Regions from separate parts of the Kribbella sp. NPDC058245 genome, predicted to be linked through region 1. Evidence: riboswitches for the same ligand, from Rfam matches in the RefSeq annotation. Region 1 holds a riboswitch; the other holds the start of a gene.
What was found. Region 1 has a riboswitch for thiamine pyrophosphate ahead of thiC (phosphomethylpyrimidine synthase ThiC). Riboswitches for the same ligand answer to the same signal wherever they lie in the genome.
Positions count from the first base shown of each region.

Region 2: another riboswitch for thiamine pyrophosphate. It lies ahead of ACFVWG_RS17555 (purine-cytosine permease family protein); the one in region 1 lies ahead of thiC (phosphomethylpyrimidine synthase ThiC).

Region 1 is NZ_JBHVWY010000003.1:179,260-185,186, forward strand. Features, by position in the region: gene ACFVWG_RS07395 (transposase) at 1-433, opposite strand, end outside; gene ACFVWG_RS07400 (alpha/beta hydrolase) at 696-1,679, shown strand; gene thiC (phosphomethylpyrimidine synthase ThiC) at 1,658-3,280, opposite strand; TPP riboswitch at 3,273-3,392, opposite strand; gene ACFVWG_RS07410 (lysophospholipid acyltransferase family protein) at 3,422-4,168, shown strand; gene ACFVWG_RS07415 (hypothetical protein) at 4,271-4,795, shown strand; gene ACFVWG_RS07420 (hypothetical protein) at 4,817-5,050, opposite strand; gene ACFVWG_RS07425 (anion permease) at 5,064-5,927, opposite strand, start outside.
Region 2 is NZ_JBHVWY010000006.1:526,059-531,985, reverse strand. Features, by position in the region: gene ACFVWG_RS17580 (ABC transporter substrate-binding protein) at 1-70, opposite strand, end outside; gene ACFVWG_RS17575 (flavin reductase family protein) at 63-617, opposite strand; gene ACFVWG_RS17570 (RNA polymerase sigma factor) at 930-1,412, shown strand; gene ACFVWG_RS17565 (methylated-DNA--[protein]-cysteine S-methyltransferase) at 1,409-1,987, shown strand; gene ACFVWG_RS17560 (class I SAM-dependent methyltransferase) at 2,401-3,072, opposite strand; gene ACFVWG_RS17555 (purine-cytosine permease family protein) at 3,123-4,463, opposite strand; TPP riboswitch at 4,451-4,571, opposite strand; gene ACFVWG_RS17550 (alpha/beta fold hydrolase) at 4,593-5,255, opposite strand; gene ACFVWG_RS17545 (hypothetical protein) at 5,252-5,927, opposite strand, start outside.

The DNA.
Region 1 (5,927 bases):
CCCACCCGCGGTCGCTGCGCCGTCGCAACACCGACGCCAGCAACCAGAGCACAGTCTCCACCTGATCGGCCAGCAGCGCGTCCGACCCGCACACGTTGACGTGGTGCGGGCTGGCCTTCGCCTTCGTCACCGCATCCCGGGCGTGCACGAACGCGTCACCGTTACCGGCTCGCGTACTGCGCGGCAGGGGATCGAAGACGTCGCCGATCCCGAGGCCGACGTACCAGTGGTCCCGGCGGATCAGGTCGACGATCAGGTCGATCGTTGCCGTGGCCTCCGACAGGATCCCTTGGACTTCGTCGCCCGCGGTCCGCTCGAACTTGCGGAGCAGGCCGGGCTGCCGGGGCCGGCGATTCAGATTTTTCAGTAGCTCGGGTACGAGATCACCGCTGATTCGGCTGCCGCGCTGATCTACCGTGAGAACGAAGACCACTGCCCTGCACCTCCTTGCCAACGGGTTAAGGCTACAGTCTTATTCACGCTGAGTGAAGGCAAAAACCTGAATCGGTTCACCCGATCACTCCCCGTAATCACCCCGCAAGGCAGCCGATTCCCCAATTCTCCGCTCAATCGGGGCACTTCCGCATCTCGACGCACCCACCGATTTCACTCCGCGTAAGGCCGAAAAGCTCACTTTTCCTGCCCCAAAGGCCCAGAAACCGCCGTACCGGGCCCCCTCGGCCTACGGTGCCAAGGTGGCGATACGAACCCGGCGGAAAATCATCCTGGTGGCGGTTCTGGCCCTTCTGGCCGCACTACTCGGCGCGGGCGTCGCCGCGGCGACCGTCCCGTGCTCGTTCCCGACCCCACCGGCCCCTGGTTTGATCTCCGACGGAGTCGGCACGCTGCCGGCCACACCGAGTGGCGCGGTGACCGCTTCGGACGGCGTGCAGCTCGCGTACTACGCCGAGCTCCCGGCCCATCCGACCTCGACGCTTGTCTTCTTCCACGGCTCCGGCGCGAACAGCCGAGCCGGCTATCTGCCGCTGGCCCGGCAACTCGTCCGGTACGGCGTCGCGACGTACCTGGTGGATATCCGCGGCCACGGCGCCTCCGGTGGTCCACGTGGCGATGCGCCTTCCCCACAACAGGTCTGGCAGGACACGGCCGACGTGATCGGTTTCGTCCACGACCGCTGGCCGGGGCTCCCGGAATTCGCCGGCGGACATTCGGCCGGGGCCGGATTGATCCTCAACAGCCTGAACCGGTTCCCCGACCCGATCGCCGGGTACGTCTTCCTCGCTCCGGACTACGGACTGCATTCCGACACCGAGAAAGTCGATCGGGGCAGCAACTTCGCGACCATCTGCACCCGGATCTTCATCGCCAATGCCGTCACCGGCGGCCGGATCGACGGTCATACGAAGGCGCTCGGTTTCGCTTACACCACAGCCGAGCTGCGGGAATCCGGGATGGTGAACCGGTACACGGTGAACATGGCGCTCGCCCAGAATGCCGACCAGGCAGCAGATGACCTGCAAAGCATCAAGGTTCCGGTCGGTGTTTGGGTCGGCGCCGACGACGAGGTGTTCGATGCGACCAAGCTGGCCGAGTTCTCCCGGCAGGCACCGCACGCGGACGTGACGATCCTGCCGGGAGAAACCCACCTCAGCCTGCTCGACACCTCAGCAGCTCAGGTCGGACCCTGGATGCAGCGTCAGTCGGCCAGTGGTAGATAGACCTTGCTGTCATTGGCTTTGAAGGTCTCGGACATCTCGTTGAAGCCGGCCTCGATGGCTTCGGTCGACGTCAGCCCGCGCTCCTCGGCGTACTTGCGGATGTCGGCGGTGATCCGCATCGAGCAGAACTTCGGACCGCACATCGAGCAGAAGTGCGCGGTCTTGGCGGGCTCGGCCGGCAACGTCTGGTCGTGGTACGACCGAGCGGTGTCGGGATCCAGAGAAAGGTTGAACTGGTCCTCCCAGCGGAACTCGAACCGGGCCGTCGACAACGCGTCGTCCCAGGCCTGCGCACCCGGGTGACCCTTGGCCAGATCGGCCGCGTGGGCAGCGATCTTGTAGGTGATCACCCCGGTCTTGACGTCATCGCGGTCCGGCAGCCCGAGGTGCTCCTTCGGCGTGACGTAGCAGAGCATCGCCGTACCGAGCCAGCCGATCTGCGCTGCCCCGATCGCGCTGGTGATGTGGTCGTAGGCCGGCGCCACATCAGTTGCCAACGGCCCCAATGTGTAGAACGGCGCCTCACCGCACAGCTCCTCCTCGAGCCGTACGTTCTCCGCGATCTTGTGCATGGGCACGTGTCCGGGACCTTCGATCATCACCTGTACGTCGTGCTCCCAGGCGACCTTGGTGAGCTCCCCCAGCGTCCGCAGCTCGGCGAACTGGGCTTCGTCGTTCGCATCCGCGATGCAGCCCGGCCGGAGCCCGTCACCGAGCGAGAACGTCACGTCGTACTCGCGCAGGATCTCGCACAACTCGGCGAAATGCGTGTACAGGAAGGATTCCTGGTGATGCGCGAGGCACCACGCGGCCATGATCGAGCCGCCACGCGAGACGATGCCGGTGATCCGTCGCGCGGTCAGCGGCACATACCGCAGCAGTACGCCGGCGTGCACCGTCATGTAGTCGACGCCCTGCTCGGCCTGCTCGATGACGGTGTCGCGGTAGACCTCCCACGACAGCGCAGCCGGATCACCCTTCACCTTCTCGAGTGCCTGGTAGAGCGGCACGGTCCCGATCGGTACCGGCGAGTTCCGCAGGATCCACTCGCGGGTCTCGTGGATGTTCTTCCCGGTGGACAGGTCCATCACCGCGTCCGCGCCCCAGCGGGTGGCCCAGACGAGCTTCTCGACCTCGTCCTCGATCGAGCTGCTGACGGCGGAGTTGCCGATGTTCGCGTTGATCTTCACCAGGAACTTCTTGCCGATGATCGCGGGCTCGACCTCCGGATGGTTCCGGTTGACCGGGATGACGGCGCGACCGCGCGCCACCTCGGACCGGACGAACTCCGGATCCATGTTCTCCCGGAGCGCGACGTACCGCATCTCCTCGGTGATGGTGCCGGCTCGAGCATGCGCGAGCTGGGTCAGGTTCGTCCGCCCAGCGATCCACTCGCGCCGCAGCGCGGGCAGACCAGACTGTACGTCGATCTGCGCCGACGCGTCCGTGTACGGCCCGGACGTGTCGTACAGGTCGAAGGACTCGCCGTTGGTGAGGTGGACACGACGCGCCGGAACTCCCAGTTCGCCGCGATAGATCTTCTCGGAGCCCGAGATCGGGCCGGTGGTGACAGTCGGTCGTACGGTGCCGATAGTTGTCACTTGCTGTGCTCCCTACGCCGGAATTACCCGGACAGGTTCGGCGGTCGGCGGCGCCGGATCGATCCAGCCGCCCTCTCAGCCCACTACGGTGCGAGCTCCCGCGATCTCCAGTTATCACCAATACCTTAGTAGGCTCCTACGATGCGCGACTTTGTGTACCCGCCTGTCGTCGGTTTCGCCCGTACGGCGTTCAAGGTGCTGGAGGTGAACTTCCAGCTGTCCGGGACGGAGAACGTGCCGCGGACCGGCGGCGCGGTGATCGCGCTGAACCACATCAGCTACGTCGACTTCGTCCTCGGCGGGTACGGCGCTGTGCCGAGCAAGCGGCTGGTCCGGTTCATGGCCAAGGAGGTCCTGTTCCGCAACCGCTGGTCCGGCCCGTTGATGCGGGGCATGCACCACATCCCGGTCGACCGCGGTGCGGGCGCGGCGTCGTACGAGCAGGCTCTTGACTATCTGCGGGCCGGTGAGGTGGTCGGGGTGTTCCCGGAGGCGACGATCAGCCGGTCGTTCGAGCTGAAGGAGTTCAAGTCCGGCACGGTCCGGATGGCGGCCGAGGCCGGCGTACCGGTGATTCCGCTGATCCTGTGGGGTACCCAGCGGATGCTCACCAAGGACCACCCGAAGGACTTCTCCCGGCACCGCACGATCGCCATCACGGTCGGTACGCCGATGACCGTCACCGCGGACGACGATCCGGTCGCGGCGACCGCCGTACTGCGCTCGACGATGGCCGAGATGCTCGACGACACCATCCGCGCCTACCCGGAGCAGCCGCCCGGCGCCTGGTGGCTGCCGGCCGCGTACGGCGGCTCCGCGCCGACGCCGGAGGAGGCGGAGCGGATGGACCGCGAGGAGCTCGCGCGGCGGGCGCGGACAGGGCCTTGACCCCCACCGGCGAATGGGGGTACGAAGGGCTCTTGTTATTGACAAGGCAGGAATCTGGGGGGTTTCTGTGCTGCTTGCCTTGTGCTGGGCGGGGGAAGGTTTTTGTTCGATTCACCGGAAGAACTGCGACTGTTCGAACCCGGGACGCTGGTGGTGGCGCCGCACGTCGCCGAGCATCTGCCGGATGCAGGCGCTTACTTCATCGACTGGTCCACCCGAGACCTGGACGGCGAGCGCGCGCGTGAGGTCGAGGCCGCCGTCAACGGCCGCCGCTGCGCCAACGGCTGGTTCCCGCTGGAGAGCCTGGACAGCATCGGCCACCGCGGCTTCTGGCGCGGTCCACTGACATACCTGGCCCAGATGACGTGCGAGGACGCAGCCATCTTGCAGGACTGGGCTGCCCGCGGCCTGACCGGCGAGGACCGGCAACGCATCCAGGCGACCGTCAATCACCTGCTGCACCAGCAGGGTCACGCTGCCGCTGCGACGTGGGCGGTCGCCGTTCGGCCCCAGGCTGGTCTGGACGCGGCCGAGCTAGGCGACCGGCTCTTCACAGCCTGGGAACAGAACCTCGACGCCGTGCGTACCAAGGACGTGGCCAAGGCAGTACGCCGCTGGAACCGCTAAGTGGTTAATGGCTGCGCTCTTTTAATGAAACTGCGGGATGATCAGGTAGAGCCCGTACAAGACCGCGGCGAGGCACGCCGCGAAGCACAGCGACGCCACTGCGGTGTCCACCATCGGTGCAGGCCGCTTTTCGTCGATAGCTGCTGCCCGGCGCGCCATAGCGGTCACACCGAAGGCGAACACCACCGCCAGCCCCACTCCGAAGACCAGGCTGACCAGGGCGACCTCACCGAGTGCACTCCAGTTGATGTGCATGCCCGTCCTCCGCTCAGACCGCCGCGGGCGCCGAGGTGGCGGCCGGGGTGCTCGGGTACTCGTTCACGTTGGTCGAGGTGACCGGCGTCCGCCGCGAGGCGAGGTAGATGCCACCGCCTGCGGCCACAGCCAGTACGGCGATGAGCGCGACCCCGAGGTTGCCAGAGTTCGCCACCCGACCGGACAGTGCACCGACGAGTGCTGCGGCCGGCAGGGTGAACAGCCAGGCCAGAGCCATCCGGCCGGCGACCGTCCAGCGCACCTCTGCGAGCCGCTTGCCCAGACCGGCACCCAGGATGCTGCCGGAACAGACCTGCGTGGTCGAGAGCGGGAAGCCCAGGTGGGACGAGGCCAGCAGCACTGCGGTCGAGCTGGTCTCCGCGGCGAAGCCCTGCGGCGACTCGATCTCGGTCAGGCCCTTGCCCATCGTGCGGATGATCCGCCAGCCGCCCAGGTACGTCCCGGCGGCGATCGCCAGACCCGCGGCGAAGATCACCCAGATCGGCGGGCGCGAGCCCTGCGCCAGGCTGCCGGAGGTGATCAGGACCAGCGTGATGATGCCCATCGTCTTCTGCGCGTCACCGGTGCCGTGTGCCAGCGAGACCAGCGAGGCGGACGCGATCTGACCGGCACGGAAGCCGTCGTCGACGCTCTTCTTCCGGGCCCGCGCGGTGATCTTGTAGGCCAGGTAGGTGCCCAGCAGGGCGACCACTCCGGCCACGACCGGTGCGGCGACCGCGGGGATGATGATCTTCTGCACCACGGTGCCGAAGTTGACCGCACCGGCGCCGGCCGCGATCCAGGTCGCGCCGATCAGGCCGCCGAACAACGCGTGCGACGAGGAGCTCGGCAGACCGACGTACCAGGTCAGCAGGTT
Region 2 (5,927 bases), on a different contig from region 1:
GGGCCGCGCCACCACATCCGGTGACAACGAGGGCGAGGGCCAGTACGGCGTACTTGAACTTGTTAGACATGGTGAACCTTCGGGGTGGCGGTGGCGTAGCGGCCGTCGTGATAGAGCAGGGGCTCGTGCTCACGACGTTCGGTGTGGGTGATCAGGCGCGCGACGACCAGGTAGTGGTCGCCGACGGCGAAGCGGTGTTCGACATGCGCACGCAGGACGCTCGGCGCCTCGTCGAGCACGGGCTCCCCGGTGCGCAGGCGGGACCAGCGGGTCGGCGCCGCGAAGCGGTCGATCCCACTGGTGGCGAAGCGGCCGGCGATCGCATGCTGGTCATCGGACAGGAAGTTGATCGCGAGGGACGCGGTACGGCTGACGGTCGGCCAGCTGGACGCCTTGGTGTCGATCGCGAACGACACCAAGGGCGGCAGCAGGCTGACCGATACCAGTGAGGTGGCGGTGAAGCCGACCGGGCCGTGCCCGGCGTCGGCGGTGATCACCACGACGCCGGCGGCGTGGCGACGGAACACGTTCCGGTAGACGTCGGCGTCGACGATCCGCTCCTCGGAGCGGTCCGGGACCAGTGTCAGGGCAGGGCGATGCACAGCAGGGACGGACATAACTCTCCCTCGGACGAAGGCAAGGGCATGCTGAAGATCGGGGTGGTGGGGCGGGGAAGGAATCAGTTGAGAGGCGCTCAGGCCTCGTACGGCGCTCAGCGCCGGATCACCAGGGGACGCAGGTCACCGACAGGTGGCGCTCGCCGTCCGGAGCAGATCGATGACGCGACGGCGGGTGAGCAAGGTCGTCGTCATGTCAGCAATCTTCGCATCTATGTCTACTGGAGTACTCGACAATCCCACGATGCGGGACAACCGTCCGAAAACGGGCCACCCTCACACCCTGCGCACCCGCTGCGTTTAATGGTCGTGATGACTGACGCACTGCCGCCGTTCCAGGCGCTCGTCGACGCGCACTGGCGAGACGTCGCCCGGCTCGCGCGTGCCCTGGCCGGGCCGGTGGACGGTGACGACGTGGCACAACGCGCCTGGGAGAAGGCGTTCGCCGCTTATGCCGGGTTGACCTCGGCCAAGAACCTGCGCGGCTGGTTGCTCACGATCACGGCCCGCTGCGCGACCGACGTACATCGGGCTCGAAAACCGCAGCGCCCGCTCGACGATGCGCCACCGATCGCGGTCGACGGCCCGGACGCCGCCGACTGGCCCGATCCCGATCTGTGGCAGGCGGTCAACGGGCTGCCCGAGCGGCAGCGGTACGCGATCACGCTCAAGTACGTCGGCGACCTGGACCACCACGGTGTGGCCGCCGCCCTGGACACCACCCCCGCAGCCTCGCGGCGCCTTGTCAGCGACGCCCTCGCGACCCTGCGCCGCACACTCGGAGTTGACGCATGAACTCACTGGAGGACCGGCTGACCCGGTTCAGCACCCCTGACCTCAAACCACCCGTCCTGCCGGACGCCGACGTCGCCTACACCCTACACGACACCCCGATCGGCACACTGCTGCTCGCGATCGCGCACGGCCGGGTGGTGGCGAGCTCCTTCGGCGACGAGGAGACGATGACCGGGCGACTGGCCCGCGCGATCTCCCCCCGGGTACTACGCCAGCCGCGCGCACTGGACGTCGTACGGAAGGAGCTGGACGAATACCTCGCCGGAGACCGGCAGGAATTCACCGTGCCGGTCGATCTCGCGCTCGCGACGCCGTTCCAGCAATTGGTCTTGAGTGATCTCCGCACGCACACCAGCTATGGCCACACCAAGACCTACGGCCAGCTCGCCGGAGAGATCGAACGACCCAAGGCAGCACGAGCAGTCGGTACGGCGCTGGGCGCGAACCCCGTGTGTGTCCTACTGCCTTGCCACCGGGTGATCGGCGCGAGCGGCGCGCTGACCGGGTACGCGGGCGGCCTCGAGGCGAAGCGCTACTTGTTGAATCTCGAAAAGAAAAGAATTCTTTCCCCGTAGCCACCGGACGCGTTTTACAGTTAATGCAAACAGGGAGCAGGTCCCCAATGTGGAGTGGGGATCTGCTCCTATTCTTTCGGGGTCGAGACCGGTCCCGTCCCCTCACCCCAGTCTCAGCCAGCGGACCCCTGCTACGACCGCGTACACCTCATCGGGAGCCGGCACACGTGATCAGGTGTCCGAGGTCCCCAGCTCATGTCCCCAGTACGGCGGTTTGCTGCGCGGCAATTTGAGGGGATCTCCTCTCAAGTTGCCGGTTCTCCCCTCGTTTTTTGACCAGAGAACCGTCGACTTGAACGGATAACCCACCAGGTGCCGAGGTCCAGTAGAACCCTCACAACGTCCGAAGACACGCCGACCACGTCCGTCGATCCTTCGGACGTTGGCGCGGTGGTCAGGCGTTGGCGCGGTGGTCAGGCGTGGATCTCGAGGATCAAGCGGCGGCGGCCGCCCCACTCGCGCTTGTAGACCTTGTAGTTGTCGATCCCCGCGGCGGCGCAGAGCCGGCCGTAGCTGATCTCGTCGTGGATGTAGTGCACGCTGCTCAGCCCGTCGGCGTGCTCGGTGGTGACGATCCGGTGCTCGGGCCCTTGGCGCATGCCCAGTGCGATCTCGCCGGCCTTGGCCGGTCCCCAGGCCGGGCCCTCGATGACCGCGATCCCGCCCGGCTTCAGCACCCGGGAGATCTCGCAGATCGTCGAGATCTGCTCGTCCTCGGCGAACAACTCGTGGAACGCGGTCCACAGGCAGATCACCGCGTCGAACGAGTCCCACGCATACGGCAGATCGGTCATCGACCCGATCGCCCAGTCGATCGCCAGCTCCTCCTCGACCGCCTGGGCGCGGCCGGCCTCGATCAGGTTCGGCGAGATGTCGAGGCCGCGCACGGTCTTCCCGGCCCGCGCCAGCGGGAGGCTGATCCGGCCGTAACCACAGCACAGGTCAAGGACCGTTTCGCGGCCCTCCAGGAGTTCTTCGACGGCCTTGACGATGTCTGCGTCCCGCTCGGGCGAGGTCCGCGCGGACAGACCGTCGACGCCGAGTTCGGCGTACTCGGCCCGGCTGCGCAGTGCGGAGTTGAGCATGGGCGCAAGTATCCCGCGTGCCGCAGGTCAGTTGTCCACCGGTACGCGGGTCACGATCCGGCCGCGACCGATTTTGCCGGCGTACGCAGCTTGCCGAGCACGACCGCGGCCGCCATGGAGACGATGATGCTGGTGTAGGTGGCACCCAGCCAGCCAGGTACGGCGTGTCCGCCGAAGAGCTTGCCTTGGACATCGAGCCAGAACGGCGACCATCCGGCGACCGTGCCCGGATTCACCAGCTGGTAGGCGACGAAGCCGATCAGCCACGCGACCGCGGGCGGCCAGCGGAACTTCGCCGTACCGGAGACGTCCCAGTTCATCTTGCTCACCAGGAAGAAGTCGGCGATCGCGACCGCGAACAGCGGGATGAAGACCGAGCCGATCAGGTAGAGGAACTGCGTGTAGTTGCCCAGGTCAACCAACAGCGCGAGGCCGGTGGCGAGGACGCCGATCGCGACCGAGATCCAGCGGCGGTCGACGTGACCGATCAGGTTGTGCGCGGCCATCGTGGTCGAGTAGACGTTCGCATAGGCCTCGTCGACCTCGTCGACCAGCAGCACGAACAGCGCGATCGCGCCGGCCGGCAATGTCACGAGCGCGGTGATCACGCCTTCGCTGTCGGTCTGAAGCGTCGCCACCGCGAAGACGCCCAAGGCGTAGTACAGGATCGCGGCCAGGCCGTAGCCGAGCGCGGAACCTCCGAACGCGGCCTTGTTGGTCTTCGAGTGCCGCGTGTAGTCCGCGGCCAGCGGAGCGAACGAGACGACGCCCGCGGCGGCCAGGTCGACGGCCGGCCAGAACCCGAACACACCGTCCTGCGGGAGACCGTGGACCGGCTTGCTCAGCACCTGAACAAAGAGGTAGATCGAGGCAATCAAAACCAGCCAGACCATGAACTTGCGCAGGACTTTCACGCTGCCCAGTGGCCGAACCGCCATCGTGGTGGCGATGATTCCGGCCAGTACGACGAACAGCCAGCGCCAGCGTTCACTCGTCACCGCGACCGCGGCCTGCGCGATCACGATGATCTCCATCGTGGCCCAGCCGATGTTCTGCGCGATGTTCAGCACGGTCGGGGCCATCGACCCGCGACGGCCGAAGATGCCTCGCAGCGCGGTCATCGCCGGTGCTCCGGTCTGCGAGCCGAAGACGGCCGCGCCGCCGAGCACCAGCGCACCCATCCCGCATCCGACGACCACGGCCAGCAGGCCCTGCCACAACGAACCCGTGTACGCCGCGACCAGCGCGCCGGTGACCGGGCCGAACAGGGAGATGCCGAAGTTCCCCCAGAGGGTGAACTGATCGAGGAACCCGAGGGTCCTCGGCGCATCCGTGGTGAGGACGAGCGGTGCCTCAGTGCTGCTGGCAGGACGAACTGCAGTGTCAGTCATCGCGATCCCTACGCCGGCATTACCCGGTCAGGTTCAGGCGGTCGGCGACCCGGATTGTCTCGTCGCCCTCTCAGCCCGCATTCGGCGCGAGCTCCCGCAGAGGTTTGCTACCGCGTCAACGATACTGCGTCAGCCGGTTGGCCGCGCGGCGGCTGCTCGGTGGATGAGCGCAGCCACCTCCGGGCCGTTGGTCAGCACCGGCATGTGCGACCCGGTGGAGAGCGTGCGCGCCTCCCCGTGGGTCAGCTCGGCCAGCCTGCGCGCGAAGTCGGCTGACGACAGGTGGTCGTGCTGCGAGCGGATGATCACCACTGGCGCCTTGACGCGGGTGATCACGGCGGCCAGGTCGTGCTTCCGGCAGGCGGCCGCGGCCCGGGCGATCGTCGGCATCCCTGTCCGCGCGTACTGCGGGGCGAGGACCGGGATGAGCTTTGGCGACTCCGGGGCGGCGGACTCCAGCCAGCGCATGCCTAGGTCCAGCCAACTGGAGGCCTTCGTGTCACCGCTCGGAGCGATGAGCACCAGTGCGTGCACCAACTCGGGGTGCGCGACGGCCAGCTCCACTGCGATCTGGGCACCGGCGGAGTGCCCGACGAGCACGGAACGCTCGCGTATCTTCCGCTCCAGGATCGCTGCGAGCGCCTCGGGGTGCAGGTCCTCACGCTCGCCCGCAGGTTCGCCGTACCCGGGCAGTGTCACCACGTTGTAGGGCAGGGAGAGATGCTCGACGGTCGGTGCGTACGACTCGATGCCCAGGCCGAGGCCTGGGACGAGTACGACGGGGGTGCTCACTCCCAGGGTGGACGGCCGGGCGCGGACCGGACCACGGTGTCGTAGTCCGGCTTGAGCTCGCGGTAGCCGAGGAAGAGGCCGACTGCGAGGAGCAGCAGTCCGAATCCACCCCAGGCGTACGCGGTCGGCAGCCGGTCCAGAGTGGCGTCGACGGAGCCCAGACCGGTCGTCAGCACCATGATCAGCCAGATGAGCAGTGGGACGAGCGAGACGGCGACCACTGCGCCGCCGATGATCTCGGACAGCTCTGGCTGGCGATTGATCTTGCGACGACCCAGCACGTCACGCGCCCACAGGGCCAGGGCCGCCACACCTACTAGAACGATCAGCAGCTGACCGAGCGCGTCGATGACGTCGGTGCGCAGTGGGTGGTTGAGCGGTGAGCCCGGTGCCTGGGTGATCTCCCGGATCGAGACCCGCTGGATCGAGATCACCATCAGGCCGTAGATCGCCGCGATCAGCGTGGCCAGCAGGACCACCTTGGCCGCCCGCGGGTCCCGGTCGGCGAAAGGCTCCTTGCGCCCGTACGTCGGGAAGTGCTCCGGGTGCGCGTCCACGGGAGCGCCGTACGGGTGTCCGGGCCGGTAGCTCGGTGGCTGCGCCGGGTCGGTAGGCGGACCGCCGTACTGGCCTGGCTGGGAGCCGTAGGGCTGCGACGGCGCGTAGGGGGCA